2 regions of the Burkholderia mycopellens genome follow, and region 2 is predicted to be linked to the other one. Evidence: riboswitches for the same ligand, from Rfam matches in the RefSeq annotation. Region 2 holds a riboswitch; the other holds the start of a gene.
What was found. A riboswitch is a leader RNA that binds a small molecule or an ion and turns the genes downstream of it on or off. The one in region 2 is predicted to bind manganese.
Positions count from the first base shown of each region.

Region 1: it holds a riboswitch for manganese, as region 2 does, so the genes downstream of both, ACPTTC_RS31545 (sodium:calcium antiporter) here and ACPTTC_RS05295 (TMEM165/GDT1 family protein) in region 2, are expected to answer to the same signal.

Region 1 covers NZ_OZ183803.1:2,973,152-2,978,113, forward strand. Annotated here, with positions in the region: gene dmeF (CDF family Co(II)/Ni(II) efflux transporter DmeF) at 1-947, opposite strand, end outside; gene ACPTTC_RS31540 (metal/formaldehyde-sensitive transcriptional repressor) at 958-1,233, opposite strand; yybP-ykoY riboswitch at 1,354-1,528, shown strand; gene ACPTTC_RS31545 (sodium:calcium antiporter) at 1,603-2,613, shown strand; gene arsH (arsenical resistance protein ArsH) at 2,695-3,432, opposite strand; gene arsC (arsenate reductase (glutaredoxin)) at 3,410-3,832, opposite strand; gene arsB (ACR3 family arsenite efflux transporter) at 3,853-4,923, opposite strand; gene ACPTTC_RS31565 (ArsR/SmtB family transcription factor) at 4,920-4,962, opposite strand, start outside.
Region 2 covers NZ_OZ183802.1:1,126,418-1,131,379, forward strand. Annotated here, with positions in the region: gene pepN (aminopeptidase N) at 1-1,172, opposite strand, end outside; gene ACPTTC_RS05290 (DUF4136 domain-containing protein) at 1,360-2,058, shown strand; gene ACPTTC_RS05295 (TMEM165/GDT1 family protein) at 2,113-2,685, opposite strand; yybP-ykoY riboswitch at 2,764-2,901, opposite strand; gene guaD (guanine deaminase) at 3,058-4,374, opposite strand; gene ACPTTC_RS05305 (hypothetical protein) at 4,371-4,718, opposite strand; gene ACPTTC_RS05310 (adenosine deaminase) at 4,746-4,962, opposite strand, start outside.

The DNA of each region.
Region 1 (4,962 bases), on a different replicon from region 2:
AAGGCACGCGCGAGCAGCAGGCCGATAATGGCCAGCACCGACACAGCGGCATCGGCGATCACGTGAACGTAGGCCGACCGGATGTTGTGATCGCGGGCCGCGGCAGCGTGCACGCCTTCATGATGATCGTGTTCGACGAACGTAAGTGCGTGCTCGTTGCCGTTCAGCGTCACGATCGCATCGAACGCATGGGGCTCGGGAATGGTCTCGCGCGATTCCAGGAAGCCGTCGCGCGCGACCATCGTGAAACGCTGTCGCGATTGGTCGGAGCGGACGGTCGTGATCGATGCAGAAACCCCGTCGAGGCTCGACTCGCCGGTTGCAGGCGCGATCCGGAACACCGGCGGCACGCCGTCCTCGAACACCGATACGTCGAACACGCCGGCTGTCGAGAACACCCTCATGGCTTCATCCGCGTGATCGTCGTGCAGGTGCCCATGGCCGTGTCCATGCCCGTGATGGTGGCCATGATCGTGCCCGTGATGCCCACCGCTCAGCAGCCACACGCTCGCCAGGTTGACCGCGAGACCGAGCACCGCGATCGGAATCGCCTCGCCAAAATGGATCGGCACCGGCGCCAGCAAACGCGCAATCGCCTCGTAGCCGATCAGGATCGCGATCATCGCGAGCACGATCGCGCTCGTGAACCCGGCCAGGTCGCCCAGCTTGCCGGTGCCGAACACGAAACGCGGATCGTCGGCATGCCTGCGCGCATAGGTATAGGCCAGTGCGGCGATCAGCATCGCGCCCGCGTGCGTCGACATGTGCAGCCCGTCGGCGACGAGCGCCAGCGACCCGAACAGCGTACCGCCGACTATCTCGGCCACCATCATAGCCGCGCACAGCCCGATCACCATCCATGTCCGCCGCTCGTTCTGCTCGTGCGCGGCGCCGAGGAAGATATGGTCATGCCCCGCGCCGAACGCGTCATTCGTGAAATTGTTCATGTCCCCCCGATTACTTGAAATAGCTGTGCACCACGTCGATCAGCTGCTCGGTCGCGCTGCCTTCGTGCTCATCCGGCCCATGGGCATCGACCATGTGTTCGCGAATGTGGTCCTCCAGCACGACGGCCAGCAGCCCGTTCATCGCGCCGCGACAACTCGTGATCAATTGCAGCACCTCGTTGCAGCCGCGCTCTTCCCCGAGCGCGCGCTCGATCGCCTCGACCTGGCCCTTGATACGGCGCACTCGGTTCAGCAGCTTCTGTTTTTCACGAACGGTATGGCTCATCGCCGACGGACTCCTGGATAGGGAGGGGGAGTATATATCCAGAAGGCTGCCCCTATAGGGGAGAGGGGTATATTTTTGCGAGATGAAGGCTTGCCGAAAGCCATTCGCTCGGCTAGACTGCCGTTCGTCTTTGGGGAGTAGCCTGCTTTCCGTCCCCGGAAAGCGAACGCGTCAACACACTCGGCCTGCGGCCGTGGCGCGTTCAGCCTGATCGGCTTGGCGAGACCATGGGCGCATCGCGTCGTTCCTGGTCGGACGTCGGTGGATGCGCCATGGTTCGTCAGCGTCCGACCACGGAGTCCCCATGTTCCCCACCGTCTTCCCCCCGCGTTTCGCCGCCGTCCGCACCCTTGCCTGCGGAGGTGCCGCATGACTTTCATGTTCGTCGAGCTGGCGTTCATGCTGATCGTCATTCTCATCGCCGCCGAAGTCTTCACCAATGCGCTCGAACATCTCGGCGAACGCCTGAAGATTTCCGAAGGCGTCACCGGTTCGCTGTTCGCGGCCGTCGGCACCGCGCTGCCCGAAACGATGGTGCCGCTGCTCGCGCTCGCCGGCGGCACCGCGAACCAGGCCGTGAACGAGGAGATCGGCGTCGGCGCGATTCTCGGCGCGCCGCTGATGCTCGCGACGCTCACGACCTTCCTGATGACGCTCGCCGTGATCCGCTCGCGAGGGCTGCGCGGCACGATCGCGCCCGAACGCACGGGATTCGTGCGCGACATGAACTACTTTCTCGCCGCGTTCTCGCTGGCCACCGCCGCGATGTTCGTCCCGCATCACAACGGGGCCGTGCGTGCGCTGCTCGCCGTGATGCTGGTCGGCATCTACGTGATGTATGTGGTGATGACGTTCCGCGCATCGAATCAGCTCGTGGATGCCGGGCATGGCACCGAGGCGCCGCACACGATGTTCCTGTCACGCCTCGGTGTGCCGACCAACCTCGCGACGATCGCGCTGCAATTGCTCATCGGCGTCGCGCTGCTGGTTGGCGGCGCGAAGGGCTTCATTCACGGCGTGGAAGGCGTGTCGCACGCGCTCGGCATCTCGGCGCTGCTGCTGTCGCTGATCATCGTGCCGATCGCGACGGAACTGCCGGAGAAGGTCAACAGCGTGCTGTGGATTCGCCGCGGGAAGGACACGCTCGCGTTCGGCAACATCACCGGCGCGATGGTGTTCCAGGGCACGCTGCTGCCGGCGATCGGCATCATGCTGACGCCGTGGGAGCCGCGCCCCGAAGTGCTGACCGGCGTAATCATCACGCTCGCGGCGGCGGCGTGGCTGCGCTTCAATGCGCGCACGCGCGGCCTCGCGATCTGGGCGTTGCTGGCGAACGGCGCGGGTTATGCGGGCTACCTGTTCCTGACGCTGGCGCGCTGATCCTGCTCAACGGGCCCGCCGCGCGCGATCCCGCTGCCCCGCGCGAACGGAGCACCACTGCGCCGCCCGCCGGCGCGCGCTTCAGATGCGCGTCTGGTTCACACGCTGCGACAGTTGCTCGGCGCTTTCCTTGCGCTCGCTGTACCGGTCCGTCAGGTACGCGCCGACGTCGCGCGTCAGCAGCGTGAATTTGACCAGTTCCTCCATGACGTCGACGACCCGATCGAAATACGCGGAGGGTTTCATCCGGCCGTCGTCGCCGAATTCCATGAACGCCTTCGCGACGGACGACTGGTTCGGAATGGTCAGCATGCGCATCCAGCGCCCGAGCACGCGCATCTGGTTGACCGCGTTGAACGACTGCGATCCGCCGCTGACCTGCATGACCGCCAGCGTCTTGCCCTGCGTCGGCCGCACCGCGCCGACCGACAGCGGAATCCAGTCGATCTGCGATTTCATCACGCCGGTCATCGCGCCGTGACGCTCGGGGGAGCACCACACCATGCCCTCCGACCATTGCACGAGTTCGCGCAGCGCCGCCACTTTCGGGTGGTCGTCGGGCGCATCGTCGGGCATCGGCAATCCGGACGGATTGAAGATCCTGGCTTCGGCGCCCATCGCCGTCAGCAACCGCGCCGCTTCCTCGACCAGCAGCCGGCTGAACGAGCGCGTGCGCAACGACCCGTACAGCAGCACGATCCGAGGCGGATGCGTCGAAGGCTGCACGGGTTGCAGCCGGCTCGCGTCCGGCACACGAAAGAGCGTGGCATCGAGTTGCGGCAGGTCGTTCAGGCAGTCAGACACGCTTGCCCGCCGCATCGATCACGATTTCGCCGTCCTCCTTCGCAAACGGCCCTTGCTGCGGATCGGGCAGGATCTCGAGCACCCGCTCCGACGGGCGGCACAGCCGCGTGCCGAGCGGCGTCACGACGATCGGGCGATTGATCAGCAGCGGGTGAGCGACCATGAAGCCGATCAGATCCTCGTCACGCCATTTCGGATTGTCGAGATCGAGTGCGTCATAAGGCGTCCCCTTGCGCCGCAGCACGTCGCGCACGGGAATGCCCATCGCCGCGATCAGCGCGCGCAGTTCCTCGTGACCCGGCGGCGTGTCGAGATAAAGCACGACGCGGGGCTCGACGCCGGTGTTGCGGATCATCGCCAGCGTGTTGCGCGACGTGCCGCATTCGGGGTTGTGATAGATCGTGATGTCGGTCATTTCCGGATTCCTGAATGATTTCACGCGCGCTCGTACCAGCCCTTCGAGCGGTTGACGACGCGCACGACGAGCAGCATGACCGGCACTTCGATGAGCACGCCGACGACGGTCGCGAGCGCTGCGCCGGAGTGGAAACCGAACAGGCTGATGGCGGCCGCCACGGCCAGCTCGAAGAAATTGGACGCACCGATCAACGCCGACGGGCACGCGATGCTGTGCTGCTCGCCGACGAGGCGATTGAGCCCGTAGGCGAGCGCTGCGTTGAAGAACACCTGGATCAGGATCGGCACCGCGAGCAGCGCGATCACCAGCGGCTGCTTCAGGATCGCCTCGCCCTGGAACGCGAACAGCAGCACCAGCGTGGCCAGCAGCGCGGCAACGGACCACGGGCCGACCTTCGCCATTGCGCGGTCGAACGCCGCCGGCCCCTTCGCGAGCAACAGCCTGCGCCACCCTTGCGCGACGATCACCGGGATGACGATGTAGAGCACGACCGACGTGAGCAGCGTCGCCCACGGCACCGTGATGGCGGACATCCCCAGCAACAGGCCGACCAGCGGCGCGAAAGCGATCACCATGATGCTGTCGTTCAGCGCGACCTGCGACAGCGTGAACAGCGGATCGCCGCCCGTCAGCCGGCTCCACACGAACACCATCGCCGTGCACGGCGCGGCGGCCAGCAGGATCAGGCCGGCGATATAGCTGTCGATCTGGTCGGCCGGCAGCATCGGCGCGAACAGTTGCCGGATGAACAGCCAGCCGAGCAACGCCATCGAGAACGGCTTGACGAGCCAGTTCACGACGAGCGTGACGCCGATCCCCCGCACGTGCTGCCGAACCTCATGCAATGCACCGAAGTCGACCTTGACCAGCATCGGCACGATCATCACCCAGATCAACAGCCCGACGGGCAAGTTGACCTGTGCGTATTCCATGCGGCCGATGTGCTGAAAGAGCGCGGGCAGCGCCTGGCCCAGCGCGATGCCGAGCACGATACACAGCGCCACCCAGACGCTCAGGCAGCGCTCGAAGCATCCGATGGCGGGCGCGGCCGCCGCGGCTTGCGGCCGTGCAAAGTTCGAGCCGCTCACGCGCCGCCTCCGCAACAGTCGGGCGCAGCCGGTACGTCA
Region 2 (4,962 bases):
GTCATCGTGTAGAAGTTGTTGATCTCGACGAAGCTCTCCGGGCGCACCGGGTGGGCCATCGGGCCCGCATCCTCGGCGAACTGCAACTGGCGCAGCACGCGCACGTCCTCGATGCGCTTGACCGCGCGGGCCGCCGATTCGATGTCGTCGCCCGCGGCCATGTCGGCCGAGAATTCCTGGTCGCGGAACACCGTCAGGCCTTCCTTCAGGCTCAGCTGGAACCAGTCGCGGCAGGTCACGCGGTTGCCGGTCCAGTTGTGGAAGTACTCGTGGCCGACCACCGATTCGATGTTCGCGAAGTCGGTGTCGGTCGCGGTCTCGGGGTTCGCCAGCACGTACTTCGTGTTGAAGATGTTGAGCCCCTTGTTCTCCATCGCGCCCATGTTGAAATCGCCGACCGCGACGATCATGAAGCGGTCGAGATCGAGCTCGAGGCCGAAGCGCTTCTCGTCCCAGCGGATCGAGTGGATCAGCGAGTCCATCGCATGACGTGTCTTGTCGAGGTCGGCCGGTTCGACCCACACCTGCAGCAGCTTTTCCTTGCCCGAGCCGGTCGTGATTTTCTCCTCGATCGCGACGAGCTTGCCCGCGACCAGCGCGAACAGGTAGCTCGGCTTGCGGAACGGGTCTTCCCACTTCGCGAAGTGTCGGCCGTCGGGCAGGTCGCCCGAATCGACGAGGTTGCCGTTCGACAGCAGCACCGGGTACGCGGCCTTGTCGGCGCGCAGCGTGACCGTGTACGACGCCATCACGTCCGGGCGGTCGAGGAAGTAGGTGATGCGGCGGAAACCCTCGGCTTCGCACTGCGTGAAGAAGTTGCCGCTCGATACATAGAGGCCGGACAGCGTCGTATTCTGGTCGGGCGCGCATGCGCTTTCGAGCGTCAGCTCGAAAGATTCGGGGACGTTCTCGACGGTCAGCCCGTGTTCGTGCGCGCGCACGGCGCCATGCGGCGCGCCGTCCACGTGTGCGCCGAGGAATTCAAGCGCTTCGCCCATCAGCTCCAGGTGCGGCGTGGGTGCGGCGTCCGGATTGCGGCGCACGCGCATCGTATTCCTGACGATCGTACGGGCCGGCGCGAGATCGAATTCGAGTGCGACGGAATCGATGAGGAAGGCCGGCGGCGTGTAGTCGGCGCGGCGGATCACGGTGGAAGAGGCGTTGTCGGACATGGTCGTCGAGATCGGTGGTGTGGGGGACGGGCCCGTGGCACGGGCCGGGCGAACCGGGCCATTGTACAAAGGCTGGCGGCCGCGTGCCGGGCGAACTTTTTACCGGTTCCGGGAGTCCGCGTATTATCGGCATCCCGTTACGGTTCGCGCGGTGCGACGAACGGGTGACGGATCGAAGAGGATCAACATGAAACGCCAATGGATTCAACGCGGTGCGGGCTGGGCGGCGGTGCTGTGCGTGGCGCTGCTGACCGGCTGTACCAGCTACGTGACGACCCAGGTCACGGCCTTCTCCGACTGGAGCGGCAGCGACGCGACACGCACCTATGCATTCACGCGCACCGATGCGCAGAAGAACAGCATCGAGCAGTCGACCTACGAGCCGATCGTCGCGAACGAACTGTCCACGTATGCGTTCCGGCAGGTGCCGCAGGCGCAGGCGCGGTACCTCGTCGGGCTGACCTATGCGGTCGGCAGCGATCTCGTGACGGTGCCGCAGCCGGTCTATTACGATCCGTGGTTTGCGCCCGGGCCGTACTGGCGGCGCGGGCCGTGGGGCCCGTGGGGGCCCTGGGGGCCGATGCCGGCCGGCTACGTCGCGCAGACGTACCAGGTGTTCGACTACACGCTCGGGATTCGCATCACCGAGCGCGCGACGGGCAAGGAGGTGTATAACGTGTCCGCGCGTACGACCGGCGACAACGGCACGCTGCTGTACGCGATGCCGTTCCTCGCGCGCAGCGCGCTCGCCGATTTCCCGCTGTCGAACGGCGCGGTCCGTTCGGTCCGGCTGCCGGTCGACAAGCGCGGCGGCCCGGCGGCGCCGGCCGCCAACGAGCGCGCGGTGCCGGTGGCGCCTGCCTCGGGCGCAGCCGCCGCGAAGTAACGCGGCTTCAGTCTCGGCGCGGCCGACCGGCCGCGCCTGCCATCTTCCTCCCCGTCAGGCCCCGATGCCCAGCAGCGCCAGCGCGCCGAGCACGACGAACAGCACGGCCGCGATCCCGTGGACGAGCTTCGTCGGCAGACGGTGCGCGAAGCGGTCGCCCAGCAGGATCGCGGGCACGTTCGCGAGCATCATCCCGAACGTCGTGCCGGCCACGACACCGATGTAGTCCTGGAAGCGCGCGGCCAGCGCGACGGTCGCGATCTGCGTCTTGTCGCCCATTTCCGCGAGGAAGAATGCGACGAGGGTCGCACCGAACACGCCGAGCCGCGAACGGTTGGCATTGGCTTCGTCGGCATCGAGCTTGTCCGGCACGAGGATCCACAACCCCATCGCGATGAACGAGAACGCGAGCGCCCAGCGCATGATCGACGGCGTGACGAGCACGCCGAGCCATTCGCCGAGCGCGCCGGCGAAACCGTGGTTCACGAGCGTCGCGACGAGCACGCCAAGAATGATGGGTATCGGCTTGCGATAGCGCGCGGCCAGCACGAGGGAAAGCAGTTGGGTCTTGTCGCCGATTTCAGCGAGCGCGACGGCGCCGGTGGAGATCAGGAAGGCTTGGGACACGTATGGGGTTCCACGGGCCGATGTTGTGCGTGCGAGCGACGATCCACGGCGCGCCGGGCCCTGATGCGGCGCACTGTGAACCATCGGTCTCGCCAGGCCTAGGTGGCTGCGCCCGCCATGGCCGTACGGCCAAGTCTGTTGACGGACGCCTCCGTCACGATGCGCGCCGGGGGCGCGGGACATCGAGCGGAGCGGCTACTCCCCAATGAGGGGCGAATTCTAGCATGGCGCGTTGCGCGCGGGAAAGCGGTTGGCGGGCGCTGCGCCCGGGGTCGGGGCGGGATCGGCGTACGGCGATCCCCAGCGGTACGGCAGGCCCGGCGGGCGCGGTGGCGGATGCCCGCGCGTGCCGGGGCGAACCCCGGCAGGTCGTTACGCGGCGGGGCGGCGTGCCGCGCCGCGCTCGTGGACGAGGTTGCCGGCCGCATAGGTGCGGTATACCGCGCGGTCGTCACCGAGCAGCGCGAATGCGAACAGCAGCTCCTCGAGCGAATCCGCACGCTTCGTGCGGCGCGCGAGCAGCGGCGTGGCCCGCGGATCGAGCACGACGAAGTCGGCTTCGGTGCGCGGTGCGAGCGTGCCTACCGTCTCGGTGAGGTCGAGCGCCTGCGCGGCGCCGGCCGTCGCGAGCCAGAACATCCGCGTCGCGCTCAGGTGGTGGCCCGACAGCCGCGCGACCTTGTGCGCTTCGTTCATCGTCTGCAGCATCGAGAACGACGTGCCGCCGCCGACGTCGGTCGCGAGCGTGACGGGCACGTCGTATTCACCGGCCTTGTCGAAATCGAACAGCCCGCTGCCGAGGAAGAAATTCGACGTCGGACAGTGTGCGACGACGGTGCGCGTCTCGGCCATCCGGCGGCGGTCCTCGTCGTCGAGGTGGATGCAGTGGCCGTACACCGCGCGCGGGCGCAGCAGCCCGTAGCGGTCGTAGATGTCGAGATAGCTGCGATGGCCGGGAAACAGCTCGGCCACCCATTTCACCTCGTCGACGTTCTCCGCGACATGGCTCTGCACGAACACGTCCGGATGGCGGCGCGCGAGTTCGCTGCACGCCTCGAGCTGCGCCTCGGTCGACGTCGGCGCGAAGCGCGGCGTGAGCGCGTACATCTGTCGACCCTTGCCGTGCCAGCGGCCGATCAGCTCGGCGCTATCGTCATAACCCGATTGCGCGGTATCGCGCAGGAATTCGGGGCAGTTGCGGTCCATCAGCACCTTGCCCGCGATCATCCGCAGGTCGCGCGCGTCGCTGGCCGCGAACAGTGCATCGGCCGACTGCTTGTGCACCGTGCAGTAGACGAGCGCGCTCGTCGTGCCGCAGGCGAGCAGTTCGTCGATGAAGAAGTCGGCGACTTCGCGCGCATGCTCGGGATCGCCGAACTGGCGCTCGGTCGGGAACGTGTACTTGTCCAGCCACGGCAGCAGGCCCGGCGCCGGCGACGCGATCATGTCCGTCTGCGGATAGTGGATGTGCGTGTCGATGAAGCCGGGCACGATCAGCTTGTCGCGCAGGTCATGGACGATCGCGTCGCGCGCGAGCGTCGCCGCGAGCTGCGCGTACGGGCCGGCCGCGACGACCTTGCCGTCGTCGACGACCAGGAGGCCGTCGGTCTCGTAGTTCGCGGCCTGGCTCGATTGCGCCGGGTCGCCGTTGAAGGTCAGCAGCTGGGAACGAAAAGCGGTTTGCGTCATGACGAATGGTCCTGCATCAAGGTAAGGCGAACAGAAGAAAACGAGCGACGTCGCACGAGGGCAACGCGGCGCATGGCGAGCGGGCGTGGCACGCTGCGTGCGGCACGACCGGATGCGCAAGCGCGGGCGAACGTGGCGGCCGAAGCCGCCAGCGAGTGGTTGCCGGCGGGCCTCGCAGCCGTTGTGCTCGCGACCGATGCGGTAGCGAGCGCAACGGCAAATCGCAACGGCAGGCACGCGCGTGCGACGACGAACGGCGCCGCCGCCGCCCGGGCATGCACGCGATCGCCCCGGCGCAAGGCCGGGCCGGTGGTCGCGAAGCGGATGCCGTTGCCGTGTTTCATCTGTCTAGCGTTCCTCGATGCCTGCCGTCACGCGGCGTGCCAGTACGCGTCGAGGCGCGCGAACAGCGCGTCGCGCTGCGCCGGTTCAATGAACGATGCCTCGAAGCCGTTGCGGATCACCGCATGGACTTCGGCATCCGTGAGTTGCAGCCCTTCGGCCGTCGCGAAGTAGTTTTCGTTGACGTAGCCGCCGAAATAGGCCGGATCGTCGGAGTTGATCGTCACCGCGACGCCGCGATCGAGC